DNA from 2 places in the Inmirania thermothiophila genome. Region 1 is predicted to be linked to the other one. Evidence: riboswitches for the same ligand, from Rfam matches in the RefSeq annotation. Region 1 holds a riboswitch; the other holds the start of a gene.
What was found. A riboswitch is a leader RNA that binds a small molecule or an ion and turns the genes downstream of it on or off. The one in region 1 is predicted to bind cobalamin.
Positions count from the first base shown of each region.

Region 2: it holds a riboswitch for cobalamin, as region 1 does, so the genes downstream of both, EDC57_RS06130 (TonB-dependent receptor domain-containing protein) here and EDC57_RS12630 (energy transducer TonB) in region 1, are expected to answer to the same signal.

Region 1 is NZ_RJVI01000001.1:909,990-917,113, forward strand. It holds gene EDC57_RS04510 (pilus assembly protein) at 1-547, shown strand, start outside; gene EDC57_RS04515 (type IV pilin protein) at 553-1,026, shown strand; gene ispH (4-hydroxy-3-methylbut-2-enyl diphosphate reductase) at 1,030-1,968, opposite strand; gene EDC57_RS04525 (cob(I)yrinic acid a,c-diamide adenosyltransferase) at 2,025-2,579, opposite strand; gene EDC57_RS12630 (energy transducer TonB) at 2,631-3,470, opposite strand; cobalamin riboswitch at 3,541-3,725, opposite strand; gene EDC57_RS04535 (ABC transporter ATP-binding protein) at 3,775-4,566, opposite strand; gene EDC57_RS04540 (FecCD family ABC transporter permease) at 4,563-5,534, opposite strand; gene EDC57_RS04545 (histidinol-phosphatase) at 5,541-6,236, opposite strand; gene EDC57_RS04550 (RNA pyrophosphohydrolase) at 6,357-6,896, shown strand; gene ptsP (phosphoenolpyruvate--protein phosphotransferase) at 6,903-7,124, shown strand, end outside.
Region 2 is NZ_RJVI01000002.1:94,556-101,679, forward strand. It holds gene napG (ferredoxin-type protein NapG) at 1-52, shown strand, start outside; gene napH (quinol dehydrogenase ferredoxin subunit NapH) at 56-946, shown strand; gene EDC57_RS06105 (nitrate reductase cytochrome c-type subunit) at 943-1,395, shown strand; gene EDC57_RS06110 (NapC/NirT family cytochrome c) at 1,417-2,049, shown strand; gene EDC57_RS06115 (cupredoxin domain-containing protein) at 2,184-2,633, shown strand; gene EDC57_RS06120 (ethylbenzene dehydrogenase-related protein) at 2,635-3,525, shown strand; gene EDC57_RS06125 (diguanylate cyclase) at 3,543-5,207, opposite strand; cobalamin riboswitch at 5,344-5,542, shown strand; gene EDC57_RS06130 (TonB-dependent receptor domain-containing protein) at 5,668-7,124, shown strand, end outside.

The DNA.
Region 1 (7,124 bases):
GACGACGTCCGAGCTGCTCGACGTCACGGGCGTGGACGTCTTCACCGACGGCAGCACCGATCACGCCACCTACACCACCTTCTCGGACCTCTACGACGCCATCAACGGCAGCTCGGCGAGCTTCAAGGGCTGGAAGCGCGAGCTCGAAGCGTCGACCGGCGGCGAGCCCTCGGAGCGCGTCGTCTCCGACCCGCGTCTCTTCGGCAAGGTGTTCTTCGCCAGCGCCTACACGCCCAACAACAACCTGTGCGAGGCCGAGGGGACGAGCCGGCTCTACGGGCTCTACTTCCTCACCGGCACGGCGCGGCCGGAGCTCGAGGTCTTCGGCACCGCCGCCACCGGCACCGGGAAGCTGGAGGTGCTCGAGCGCATCGACCTCGGCTGGGGCGTGGCCTCGTCGCCGGCGCTGCACGTGGGCTCCGGCAAGTCCGGCGGCGAGATCACGGTCTACACGCAGACCTCCACCGGCACCATCCAGGTGGAGGATGCGGAGGTCTCGAGCAGCGTGCGCAGCGGCGAGATCAACTGGCGCGAGTACAGGGAGTGACGGCCATGGCACGTCGGGCGCGCGGCTTCACGCTGGTGGAGCTCCTGATCGTGGTGGTGATCGTGGCGATCCTCGCCACGGTGGCCATCCCCGCCTACCAGAGCCAGGCGACGCGCTCGCGGCGCGCCACGGCCAAGGCGGCGCTGATGGAATTCGCCACCGTGATGGAGCGCTACTACGCGAAGAACGGCACCTACTGCGGCGCGGGCACCAGCGCCGACGCCGACTGCGGCGCGGGCGGCACCGACATCGGGGCGCCCACCATCTTCGCCACCGAGGCGCCCACCGACGGGACCGCGTACTACGACCTCACCATCGCCGACGTCTCGCCGACCACGTACGTGCTGCGGGCGACGCCGAAGGCGGGCGGCCCCCAGGCCGGCGACGGCTACCTGGAGCTCACCAACACCGGGGTGCGGCGCTGGGACCGCAACGGCGACGGCGACACCGCCGACGCCGACGAGGACAGCTGGGACTGAGACTCACGCCCGCAGCGCCTCCGGCAGCGGGAAGCGCGCCGACTCCTCGACCCCGTCGAGGTCGCGCACGCGGCCGCCGGTCCAGCCACGCAGCCGCGCCACGATCCCCTCCACCAGCACCTCCGGGGCGGAGGCGCCGGCGGTGACGCCGATGCGCCGCACGCCCGCGAGCCATTCCCGGCGCAGGTCGTCGGCGCCGTCCACGAGGTGGGCGGCGGTGCCTGCGCGCTCGGCGATCTCGCGCAGGCGGTTGGAGTTGGAGCTGTTGGGCGAGCCCACCACGAGCACCAGGTCGCAGCGGGCGGCGAGGCGCTTGACCGCGTCCTGGCGGTTCTGGGTCGCGTAGCAGATGTCGTCCTTGCGCGGGCCGCGGATGCGCGGGAAGCGCCGGCGCAGCACCTCGACTACGCGGCGGGTGTCGTCCACCGAGAGGGTCGTCTGGGTGACGTAGGCGAGCTCGTCGGGGTTCGCCACCGCCAGCCGCTCGGCCTCGGCCTCGTTCTGGACCAGGTGGATGGCGCCGCGCCCGCCCTCCGGGCGGTACTGCCCGAGGGTGCCCTCCACCTCGGGGTGGCCGGCATGCCCGATGAGCACCACCTCGCGCCCGGCGCGGGCGTGGCGGGCGACCTCCAGGTGCACCTTGGTCACCAGCGGGCAGGTGGCGTCGAAGACGCGCAGCCCGCGCGCCTCGGCCTCCTCGTGCACCGCGCGCGGCACGCCGTGGGCGCTGAAGATCACCACCGCCCCCGCCGGGACGGCGTCGATCTCCTCGACGAAGACCGCGCCCTTGGCGCGCAGGCCCTCCACCACGAAGCGGTTGTGCACCACCTCGTGGCGGACGTAGACGGGGGGGCCGAAGACCTCGAGGGCCCGCTCCACGATGGCGATGGCCCGGTCGACGCCGGCACAGAAGCCGCGCGGACGGGCCAGCAGGATCTCCATGGTGCGCTCTCCGGTCGGGGCGGATCGATTCTAGCAGAGGCGCCCGAGCGCGTCGCTCAGGTACCCTTGGGCCGCCACAGGACCTCGCCGACGCCGTCCTCGCGGGAGATCACGCGCGCGGCCACGAAGAGCAGGTCGGACAGGCGGTTGAGGTAGCGCAGCAGCACCCCGGGCACCGCCTCGCCCTCGCTGGCGGCCAGCGTCACGAGGCGGCGCTCGGCGCGGCGGCAGACCGCGCGGGCGAGATGGCAGTGGGCGGCCGCGGGCGAGCCCCCGGGCAGGATGAACTCCTTCAGCGGCGGCAGCTCCGCGTTGAGGCGGTCGAGGGCCTCCTCCAGGGCGGCGACGTCGCCGTCGTCCAGGGGCTCGTGCCCGGGCATGGCGAGGGCCCCGCCCAGATCGAAGAGCCGGTGCTGGACCCGGGTCAGGACCTCGCGCAGGGCCTGCGGCAGCGGATGGGCGAGGAGCACGCCGAGCTGGCTGTTGAGCTCGTCCACCGCGCCCATGGCCTCGACCCGCGGCGCATCCTTGGGCACGCGGCGCCGGCCCGCGAGCCCCGTCTCGCCGGTGTCTCCGGTGCGGGTGTAGATCTTCGAGAGGCGGTGTCCCATGGGCGGATCCTCGTTCGGGGCCGGATGCCCGCGGCATTCTGGCACAGCCCCTCAGCCGGTCACCAGGCGGAAGATCACGGGCAGGCGCAGCGTGCCGCCGGCCGCGGCGACGCGCCGCCCGCGAAGCGCGGCAAGGGCCCGCAGGGCCTCGCGGTCGAGGATGCCGTGGCCCGAGGTGCGCGCGATCCGGACCGTGGCGAGCCGTCCCGCCGGATCGAGGCGGACCTCGAGCTCCACCGTGCCCTGCCAGCCGCGCCGGCGCGCGAGCGCCGGATAGCGCAGCCGCGGCCGCAGGAGGGCGAGGAGCGCCTCGCGGGCGGTCGCCGCCCCCGCGGGGGGCGAGGCCGGTGCCGCCCGCGCCCCGGCGGCCGGTGCCGCGGTCGGCGGCGGCGCAGGCCGCGGGGCGGCCGGAGCGCGCTCCGTCGGCGCCTCGGCGGGCAGGGTCGGTGGCGCCGGGGCAGGCCGTGGGGGTGCCACCGCCGGTCGCGCGGCAACCGGGGTGGCGGTGGGCGGGGCCGGCGGCGCCGGTGCCGGCTGCGGCGCTGCGGGCGACGCCGCCAGTCGCGCGGCAGCCGGGGTGGTGGCGGGCGGGGCCGGTGGTGCCGGTGCAGGCCGTGCCCGTGCCGGCGCGGCCGACGGCGGCGGGGGGGCGGACCGTGCCGGGCGGTGCGGGGGCGGCGGGGGCTGCGCCGCCGTGCGTGCCTGGGCCTTCGCCGCGGGCGGGCGCAGGGCGATGCGCAGCGGCTCGGCCCCGGCCGGGCGCGGCGCGGAGGCCCCGGGTGCCAGCAGCAGGCCGGCGCCGTGGATGAGCAGCGAGAGGAGGACGAAGGCGGCGAGGCCGCGTCGTGGGTCCCCTGCGTGTGGGCTGGGGTGGATGACGGTGGCGGCCACGACTTCCTCCCGGGGGCGGAGGCGCGGCATCGGGGCCGCCCACGCCGCCGCCCGCAGCGCGGTGCCTTCGACCCCGGGCCGGTCTCCGGGCTTGCGGGTGGGATCGCTCCCGGGGTCCGCGCCTTCCCAGGCCCGAGGCCCAGTGGCGTCGGTGCGGACCCTTCACCCGCCTACCGTTGCGGGGGCAGCGCCGGACTTGTCCCGCGCGGGACGCACCGGCTTCCCGTTTCACGCCGCGTCGCGGCGCACCCGAGGCCGCGGCCGGGGCAGGGCCCCGGCGCGTGGCGGGATGATGGGCGCAGCCTCAGACCCTGTCAATGGGCCAGCGCGGCCACCAGACGGGCCCGTCGGGGCCGTCGGCGCGGTGCAGGGGATGGCCGTAGAGGCGGGCGAGGCACGCCGTCTCCAGGACCTCCCCCACCGGCCCCGCCGTCCAGGCGCCGTCGCCGTGGAGGAGGAGGGCATGGGTGCAGGCGCGCCAGGCGAGCGCCGGATCGTGCAGCACCATCACCAGCGCCCGCCCGGCGCCCTCGCGGGCCCAGCACACGGTCTCGGCGAGCAGCGCCACCTGCTGGTGCAGGTCCAGGTGGCCGGTGGGCTCGTCCATGAGGGCCACCGCCGGGTCCTGGGCGAGCAGCGTCGCCAAGGCCACGCGCCGGCGCTCGCCGCCGGAGAGGGTGCGCACGTTCCGGCCCTCGAGGCCGGCGAGCCCCACGCGCGCAAGGGCGGCGCGGGCGGCGTCGAGGTCCGCGCCAGTCTCGCCGCGCCACGGGTCCATGTGGGGGTGGCGGCCGAGGAGCACCGTCTCGAGGACGGTGGCGGGAAAGGGGTCGGCATCGTCCTGCGGCAGCAGGCCGAGGCGGCGGGCGATCTCGCGGCGGGGCAGGGCGGCGAGGGGGCGGTCCGCGAGGCGCACCTCCCCGGCCGCGGCCGGGTGGAGGCCGGCCAGGGTGAGGAGCAGCGTCGTCTTGCCCGCGCCGTTGCGGCCGAGCACCGCCCAGCGCTCGCCCGGGCGCAGGTCCAGGTCGAGGCCGCGGCAGGCGGTGCACGCGCCCACGCGCACGGTCAGCCCCCGGGCCTGCAGGAGCGCGCTCACGGCCCGGCCCGCCCCCGCCGCAGCAGAACGAGGAACACCGGCACCCCCACCAGCGCCGTCACCACCCCCACGGGGAGCTGCCGCGGCGCCGCCACGGTACGGGCGAGGGTGTCGGAGAGGGTCAGCAGCGCCGCACCGGCGAGGGCGCAGCCCGGCAGCAGGACGCGGTGGCGGCGCGCCCCCGCGAGGCGCAGCGCATGCGGGACGACGAGGCCGACGAAGCCCACCGTGCCCGCCACCGTGACCGCGGCGGCGGTGGCGACGGAGGCGGCCACGTAGACGGCGGCGCGCAGCATGGGGACCTCGACGCCGAGGGCGGCGGCGGCGCGTTCGCCGCGGGCGAGCAGGTCGAGCTCCCGCGCCCGCAGCACGGCCACCGCCGCCAGCACCGCGAGCACCACCCAGGCCCACGCCGGGGTCCGCGCGGCCGAGAGGTCGCCGAGGAGCCAGAAGACCATCCCGCGCAGGCGGGTGTCGCCGCCGAGGGAGAGCAGGAGGGCGTTGAGGGCGCCCCAGCCGGAGGCCACCACGACCCCGATCAGGAGCAGCCGTTCCGGGCGCAGGAGCCCGCCCTCGCGCGCCAGGAGGAAGACCAGCAGGGTGGAGGCCAGGGCCCCGCCGAGGGCGGCGGGGGCCACCGCCGCCGCGGTCCCCACGAGGAGGGCGGCGAGCGCCCCGGCGGCGGCGCCGCCGGAGACGCCGAGGACGTAGGGGTCGGCGAGGGGGTTGCGCAGCAGCACCTGGAGCAGCGCCCCGGCGAGGGCGAGGAGCGCCCCGGCGAGCGCCGCCGCCAGCGCCCGCGGCAGGCGCAGCTCCAGCACCACCGTGCGCGCGGGCTCGGCGCCCCCGCCGGCGAGGGCGGCGAGGGCGTCGGCGGGGCGCACCGGGGCGGTGCCCGCGAGCAGCGCGGCGGCGAGCGCCCCGAGGCAGAGGAGGGCGAGGATGGCGAGCAGCACGCCCCCGCGCATGGTGCCCTAGGCGGAGGCGGCGAGGGGGTCGGGTCGCGGCTCGGCGCCGGCGCGCAGGGTGATCACGGGCCAGCCGCGCCGGCGCGCCTCGGCGCGCAGGACGGGGTCGGGGTCCACCGCCACCGGGTGCGCCACCCGCCCGAGCAGCGGCAGGTCGTTGTGGGAGTCGGTGTAGAACCAGCTCCCGGCGAGGTCGAGACCGCGCCCCTCGAGCCAGCGGCGCAGCCGCTCCACCTTGCCCTCGCGGAAGCACGGCACTCCGGCGACGCGCCCGGTGAAGCGCCCGTCGCGCTCCTCCGGCTCGGTGGCGAGGAGGTCGTCGACGCCCAGGAGGGCGGCGATGGGCTCGGTGACGAAGCGGTTGGTGGCGGTGATGATGACGGGGTGGTCGCCGCGGGCGCGGTGGCGCTCGACGAGCCGCCGCCCCGCCTCGAGCACGATGGGCCGGATGCGCTCCTCGACGAAGCGGGCGCGCAGGGCCTCGAGCCGGCCGCGGTCGTGCTCGGCGAGCGGACGCAGGGCGAAGCCGAGGAAGGCGAAGATGTCCAAGGTGCCGTTGCGGTAGGCCTCGTAGTAGCGCAGGTTCTCGCGCTCGTAGGCCTCGGCGTCCACCAGCCCCGCCTCGCCGAGGAAGCGGCCCCAGAGGTAGTCGCTGTCGCCCGCGAGCAGGGTGTTGTCGAGGTCGAACAGGGCCAGGCCCACGGTGTGTCCTCCGCGCGTAAGCCGCCGCATTCTAGCAGCCGCGGCGGCCGCCGGTTTGCCCGTGCGGCATCCCGTGTGGAACAATGAGGCCACCTGCCAGCGCCCGAAAGGGTCGTGCAAGTGATTGACGAGCAAGGCTTTCGCCTCAACGTCGGGATGATCCTGGTCAACGCCGAGCGGCGCCTGCTGTGGGCGCGCCGGATCGGGCGGGACGCCTGGCAGTTCCCCCAGGGGGGCATCGCCCCCGGCGAGACGCCCGAGGAGGCCATGTACCGCGAGCTGGGGGAGGAGCTCGGGCTCGGGCCCGCGCACGTGGAGATCCTCGCCTGCAGCCGCGACTGGCTGCGCTACCGGCTGCCGGTGCGCTTCCGGCGCCGCAACAGCCACCCGCCCTGCGTGGGGCAGAAGCAGCGCTGGTTTCTGCTGCGCTTTCGCGGCCACGACGAGGACGTGCGCCTCAACCTCTCGCCCAAGCCGGAGTTCGACCGCTGGCGCTGGGTCGGCTACTGGGAGCCGGTGCGCGAGGTGATCTTCTTCAAGCGCGAGGTCTACCGCCTCGCGCTGCGGGAGTTCGCCCCGCTGCTCTTCCCGGAGGGCGCCGTCCCGGCCGAACCGCGTCGGCGGCGCGGCGCCGGCGCACGCCGGCGCCGGCGGCGCTGAGGGCCCATGCTCGGCGACCTGCGCCGCATCGTCCAGGAGGCCACCACCGCCCGCGATCTCGACGAGGTCCTCGGGGTGATCCTGCGGGGGGTCAGGGAGAACCTCCAGGTGGACGTCTGCTCCGTCTACCTCTGCGACTTCGACCGCAAGGAGCACGTGCTGGTGGCCACCGAGGGGCTCAACCCCGAGGCGGTGGGCCGGGTGCGGCTCGCCTTCGGCGAGGGCCTG
Region 2 (7,124 bases), on a different contig from region 1:
GTCGCTGGTGCCCGGCGTCATCGACCTGCCGGACCGGCTGCCGGGAGGGTGAGCCATGGAACGGATCCCCGGGAGGGAAGCGGTGCGCGTGCGGGGCTGGTGGCCGGCCCACAAGTGGCTGGTGCTGCGGCGCGCGAGCCAGCTCGCGGTGCTGGGGCTCTTTCTCGCCGGGCCCTGGTTCGGGCTGTGGATCGTCAAGGGCAACCTCTCCTCCAGCCTCACCCTGGGGGTGCTGCCCCTGACGGATCCATTCGTGCTGGCGCAGACCCTGGCCGCGGGGCATGTGCCGGAGCTCGCGGCGCTGGTGGGGGCGGGGATCGTCCTCGCCTTCTACGCCCTCGTGGGTGGGCGCGTCTACTGCGCCTGGGTCTGCCCCGTCAACCCGGTCACCGACGCCGCGCGCTGGCTCCATGACCGGCTGGGCATCCGCGGCGGGGCGGGCGTCTCGCCGAGGCTGCGGTACTGGCTGCTGGGGACGGTGCTGGCGGTGGCGGCGGCCACCGGGATGGCGGCGTGGGAGCTGGTCAATCCGGTCTCGATCCTGCACCGCGGCCTCATCTTCGGCTTCGGCGCCGGCTGGGCGGTGATCGCGGCGGTCTTCCTCGCCGACCTGCTGCTGGCGCGGCGGGCCTGGTGCGGCCATCTCTGTCCCATGGGGGCCTTCTACGGGCTGCTGGGCAGGGTGGCCCAGGTGCGGGTGCGGGCGGAGCAGCGTGCGCGCTGCGACGAGTGCATGGACTGCTACCGCGTCTGCCCCGAGCCGCAGGTCCTGCGCGCGCCGCTGCGCGGGACCGGGGGGGCCGGTCCGGTGGTGCTTTCCGGCGACTGCACCAACTGCGGCCGCTGCATCGACGTCTGCCCGCAGGACGTGTTCCGGTTCGGGCTGCGCGGCGGCGGGCGGGAGGATTCGGTCGAGATTTCCAGGAGTGCGGAGGTTCAGCCATGAACAAGGTGATGCGGATCGGTCTCGTGATCGTGGCGGCAGGCGCGGTGTGGCTGCCGCGCGCCGACGCCGAGTCGGCGGGGATCCACTCCCTGCGGGGCGAGCATGCGGTGGAGGAGACGACGCCGCCGCCGGAGCTCAAGCAGTACGTCAAGGACCGCGCCCCGTACGCGCGGGACTACATGACCCAGCCCCCGCTCATCCCGCACAGCATCCAGGGCTACAGGATCGACCTCAAGTTCAACAAGTGCCTGACCTGCCACAGCTGGGCCAACGCCCGCGAGTCGGGGGCGACCAAGATCAGCATCACCCACTTCAAGGACCGCGAGGGCAACGATCTCGCCAACGTGGCGCCGCGCCGCTACTTCTGCACCCAGTGCCACGTGCCGCAGGTGAATGCGCCGCCGCTGGTGGAGAACGAGTTCAAGCCCCTGCCCACGATCCGCCGCTGAGGCGCGGGAAAGGAGCGAGTCATGGCCACCAACGAGCGAGCGGTGAACGGGCGCGCGGCGGCGCGTCCGGGGCTGTGGGCGCGGCTTCGCAGCCCCGCGGCCAAGTGGTCCGTGGGGGGGCTCCTGGGCGTGGGCTTCGTCGCCGGGATCATCTTCTGGGGCGGCTTCAACACCGCCATGGAGGCCACCAACACGGAGCAGTTCTGCATCTCGTGCCACGAGATGCGCGACAACGTCTACCAGGAGTACAAGGACACCGTCCACTACAGCAACCGCACCGGCGTGCGGGCCACCTGTCCGGACTGCCACGTGCCGAGGCCCTGGGTACACAAGGTGGTGCGCAAGATCAGGGCCTCCAACGAGCTCTACCACTGGCTCATGGGCACCGTGGACACGCCGGAGAAGTTCGAGGCCAAGCGGCTGGAGCTCGCGCGCCACGTCTGGAAAGCGATGAAGGAGACGGACTCGCGCGAGTGCCGCAACTGCCACGACTTCGACTCCATGGACTTCGCCGTGCAGGGGCGCCGCGCCGTGGCCCAGCACAGCCGGGCCCTGGACGAGGGCAAGACCTGCATCGACTGCCACAAGGGCATCGCGCACTCGCTGCCGGCGATGTACGAGGTGGATCCGAGCCAGGCGGTGGGCAACCGCTGACGCCTTCGTGCCCGGGTCGGGGCCGCGTGGCGGCCCCGGCCCTTTTCCGTCCGGAGGGGCGGATCGCGCTTCAGGACCGGGGTGCCGCTGCCGATGTACAATACCGCGACGTTCAATGCTGGGGAGGTCCGGCCATGTACAAGCGCATCGGGGTCGTCATGCTGGCGGGGATCGTGCCGGTGATGGGGGCGGCGGGGCAGGACCCCATCCGCGACGGCGAGGCCATCGTCAAGGCGGCGGACTGGAAGCAGGCGCAGCGGATCGAGGTGCGTATCGAGGAGTACGAGTACGCGCCGGACCGGATCGTGCTCGAGGCGGGGAAGCCCTACAAGCTCGTGATCGAGAACGAGGGCGAGAAGGCGCACTACTTCACCGCCCCGGAGTTCTACAAGGCGGTGGCCTGGCGCAAGGCCGAGGCCGAGAAGGTCGAGGTCAAGGCCCCGTACTTCAAGGCCTTCGAGATCAAGCCGGGCGGCGAGCTGGAGCTCTTCTTCGTCGCCGTGGGGAAGGGCAGCTTCCCCGTCTACTGCACCATCGACGACCATCGCGACAGGGGCATGGAAGGCGAGATCGTGGTGCGCTGAGGTGGCGCGGGGGCGCGTCCGCTGGGCGCTCGCCCTCGCCGTTGCCGCGGCGGGGGCGGGTGCCGAGCAGATCCCACGCGAGCCGGCGGAGGTGGCGGTGCCGGTGCCGTGGGCGGGTGCGGCGCCGGTGGTGGACGGGGACCTCTCCGAGTGGGAGGACGCCCGCTGGGTGCCGGTGCCGGTCGGCCCGGCGCTGGAGGGCGACGAGAAGAACACCACCGGCGAGCGTGTGGTGGTTCTCGCTGCCCGCATGGCCGGCGACCGCATCTACCTCGCGGCGCGCTGGCCGGACTCGGAGGAGAACCGAGAGCACCGGCCGTGGAAGCGCCGGGGCAACCGCTACCGCCGGGGGCGCGAGCGCGACGACGCCTTCGCCGTGCGCTTCGAGATGGGCGGCAGCTACGACTGGTGCATGCTCACCCGTGCCGACTACGAGGTGGACGTCTGGTTCTGGGCCGCGGGTCGCACCGATGCAGCCGGCTTCGCCGACGACCTCCACTTCGTCATCGGCCACGACCCCCTGGAGGACGCGGCCGAGTACGACGGGCCGGACGGCCGCACGGTCTACATCCGCAAGCGCCCGGACGAGGGCGAGGGTGTCTACCGCCTGCGAAGGAAGCCGCTGGGCGCAGGGCCCACGGAGATCCCCAGTGTCGAGCCCGTGGCGGGCGGCCCCACGGGGAGCCGGGCGGACGTGAAGGCGAAGGGCGTCTGGCGCGACGGTTTCTGGCAGGTGGAGTTCTCCCGCGCCCTGGACACCGGCCACGCCGACGACGCACGCCTCCAGCCCGGGCGCACGATCCGCGGCGCCATCGCCGTCTTCGACCGCGGTTACGACCAGCACAAGAGCGTCTCGGGGACGCTGCGCTTCGAGCTCGCGCCGGCCCCGTGAGCGCCTCGGCGGCGGGCTCAGGCCGCGCGGCAGACGCGGTTGCGTCCCGCCTGCTTGGCCCGATAGAGGGCGGCGTCGGCCGCCTCCACGAGGTCGTCGGGCCCCTGGCCCCGATGCTCGGGCAGGGCCGCCACCCCGACGCTGATGGTGACGCGCAGGCCGTCCACCGGGGTGCGCTCCACCTCCTCGCGGAGGCGCTCGGCGAGGTGCGCGGCGCCGTCGAGGGGGGTGCTGGGCAGGATCACGAGGAACTCCTCGCCGCCGTAGCGGCAGGGGATGTCGGTGTTGCGCACGGCGCGGCGCGTCACCTCGGCGATGGCCTGCAGGACCCGGTCGCCCTGCTCGTGGCCGTGCTCGTCGTTGAAGCGCTTGAAGTGGTCGACGTCGAACATGACCACCGAGAGCGGCAGCTCGTAGCGCTCGGCGCGCCGGTACTCGCGGGCCAGGGTCTCGTCGAGGTGGCGCCGGTTGTAGAGCCCCGTGAGGGGGTCGGTCACGGAGGCGCGGCGTAGCTCCTCCTCGAGCTGCTTCTCCTTGGTGATGTCGCGGATGAGGGCCGCCGAGCCCACGACCTGGTCCTTGCGGGTGCGGATGGTGGCGACGTGCACGCTCAGCACGCGCCCGCCGCGGTGCAGGACCACCGGCTCGTCGGCGTGGTCCCGGGACAGCCACTCCACCATGGCCTCGGGGTCGTCAAAGAGGTTGAGGAAGCCCTCGGCGGCGATGCGCCGCATGTCCTTGCCGACCAGCGTCTCGGCCGCCGGGTTGACCAGCACCACCTGGCCGGTGCGGTCGGTGACCACGATGCCCTCGCGGGCGCTGAGGATGATGGTGGTCAGCTTGTCCTGCTCCTGCTGCAGGCCGGTGTAGCTCTTCAGCACCCGCTGGATCATGCGGTTGAAGCTCGAGGCCATGCGGCCGAGCTCGTCGTCGCTCACCACCGGAACGCGGCGCGTGAGGTCGCCCTCGGCCACGTGCACCATCGCGTCGGTGACCTCGGTGATGGGACGCACCACGGAGCGGCGGATGAGCAGTCCGGTGGTCGCGAGCACCAGCGCCACCGCCAGCGCCATCAGCACCAGCCCGCGCTGCCAGGTCTCGCGCACGGCCTGCTCCACCGGGGCCATGGAGGTGGTGAGCTTGAGGAGGCCGCGCACCTCGTGGTCGCCGCCGTGGCAGCGGTGGCAGCGATTTTGGTTGCGGATGGGGGCGAGGAAGGTGAGATAGCGCTGTCCGCTGGAGTCCCACTCGTAGTAGGCGACCATCTCCTTGGTCCGCAGCGCCTCCTGCAGGGCGCTGTGCTCGGCCGGCAGGACCCGCACCACGGCCTCGGTCTCGTGCGGCGGAAACTCCTCCTCGCCGCGGCGGCGGTTGACCGCGCGGATGGTCTCGTTGTCGCGGAAGGCCTCGATGCCGCTGGTGCGCAGGATGCGGAAGTCGGCGACGTCCGAGACGCGCTTGAGGTTGTCGGCGAAGGTCTGGGCGACGTCGGCATAGCCCGCCAGCATCACCGTCTGCAGCGCCTGGATCACGCTCTCGGCGAGCTTGCGCACCGTCGCCTCGTTCTGGCGGATGATGTTGCGCTCCTCGTTGAGCGTCAGGTAGTAGGTCGTGGAGACCAGGCCGAGCGTGGCGACGATCCCCACCATGAGAAGGATCTTGTGTCCGATGCGGTTGAGCACCCCCGTCGTACCCCCGGCGACCCTTGCGGAATGCTGATCATACCGGCCGCCTCCGCGCACCGCCACGGGGGCGGCCCGGCGCCTTGACAGCCTCCGGGCCCGGCGCCTAGATTGGCGGCCCCTCCCGCGGGAGGGATGTCTCGGGTGCCTCCGGCCGGAGCCGGAGGTGAAACGGGAAGACCGGTGCGCTCCCACGGGAGCAAGTCCGGCGCTGCCCCCGCAACGGTAGGCGGGTCGAGGGGGCTGCACGAGGCCACTGTGCCTTAGGGCATGGGAAGGCGCAGCCCCCGGGGTCGCACGGCCCCGCCCGCGAGCCCGGAGACCGGCCCGAGACGCTGCCGGTGGCGCTGCGGAGGGCGGCGCCGGGCGGAGCCGGTCGTGCCGGGCGTCTCCTCCCCACCCTCCTCCGCGCGCCGATGTTGCACCGCACCCGTGCGGGTGTGCACGGAGGAGGAGATCCATGCGCAAGACCGCCCTCGTCGCGGCCCTGCTCGCGGCCGGCCCCGCCGTCGCCGCCGAGACCGCCGCCCCCCTCATCGTCACCGCCACGCGCACCGCCGAGACTGCCGACGAGACCCTGGCCTCGGTGACCGTGATCACGCGCGAGGCCATCGAGCGCAGCCAGGTCCGCAGCGTCCAGGAGCTGCTCGCCGGCCTGCCCGGCATCGGGATCGCCAACAACGGCGGCGACGGCAAGGCCACCTCGCTCTTCCTGCGTGGCACCGAGTCCGACCACGTCCTGGTGCTGGTGGACGGCGTGCGGGTGGGCTCGGCCACCCTCGGGACGACCGCTTTCGAGCAACTGCCGCTCGCCGAGATCGAGCGCATCGAGATCGTGCGCGGGCCGCGCTCGGCCCTCTACGGCTCCGAGGCCATCGGCGGCGTGATCCAGATCTTCACCCGGCGCGGGGGCGGGCCGGACCTTTCCGCCGCCCTCGGCGCGGGCAGCCGCGCCACCGCCAGCGCCAGCCTCTCGCTGCGCGGCGGCGGCGGAAAGGCCTGGTACGCCCTGGGGCTGTCCGGCCTCGATACCGACGGCATCGATGCCTGCCGCGGCAGTCTCACGGAGGGCTGCTTTGCCATCAAGCCCGACGAGGACGGCTACCGCAACCTCGGGGCCAGCCTCAGCCTCGGCGGGCGCGTCGGGGATGTGGAGGTGGAGCTGGGCTGGCTTCGGTCCGAGGGCGAGACCGAGTTCGACGGCGCCTTCCAGAACGGCGCCGACACCCTCCAGGAGGTGGTGCGTCTCGAGACGCGGATCGAGCGGGGGGAGGCGCTGTGGACGGTGCGCCTGGGGCGGGCCCGCGACGAGTCCGACAACACCCTCGACGGCGCCTTCGTGAGCCGCTTCGTCACCGAGCGCGACAGCGCCACCGTCCAGGCCGACCTCCCTGTGGGCGCCGGCGTCCTCAGCCTGGGGGTGGACTACCTGGACGACGAGGTGGGCGGCACCGCGGGCTACGCCGTGGAGACGCGCCGCGACACCGGCGTCTTCGCGCAGTGGCAGGCGGGGAGCGCGGCCGGCGACTGGGCGCTCGCGCTGCGCCACGACGACAACGAGCAGTTCGGAGATCACGTCACCGGCAGCGTCGCCTGGGGCCGGGAGGTGGGCGCCGGGCTGCGCCTCGTCGCCGCCTACGGCACCGCCTTCAAGGCGCCCACCTTCAACGAGCTCTACTTCCCTGGTTTCGGCAACCCCGACCTGGACCCCGAGCGGTCCCGTTCCGTGGAGCTCGGCCTGCGCCGCAGGCAGTGGTGGTCGCTGACCCTGTTCGCGACCCGCATCGACGACCTGATCGGCTTCGACGCGAGCTTCACGCCGCGCAACATCGACGAGGCCCGCATCGTCGGTCTCGAGGGCGAGGCCGCGCTGCGGCTCGGCGACTGGGCGCTGCGCGCCGGCGCCACGCTGCAGGA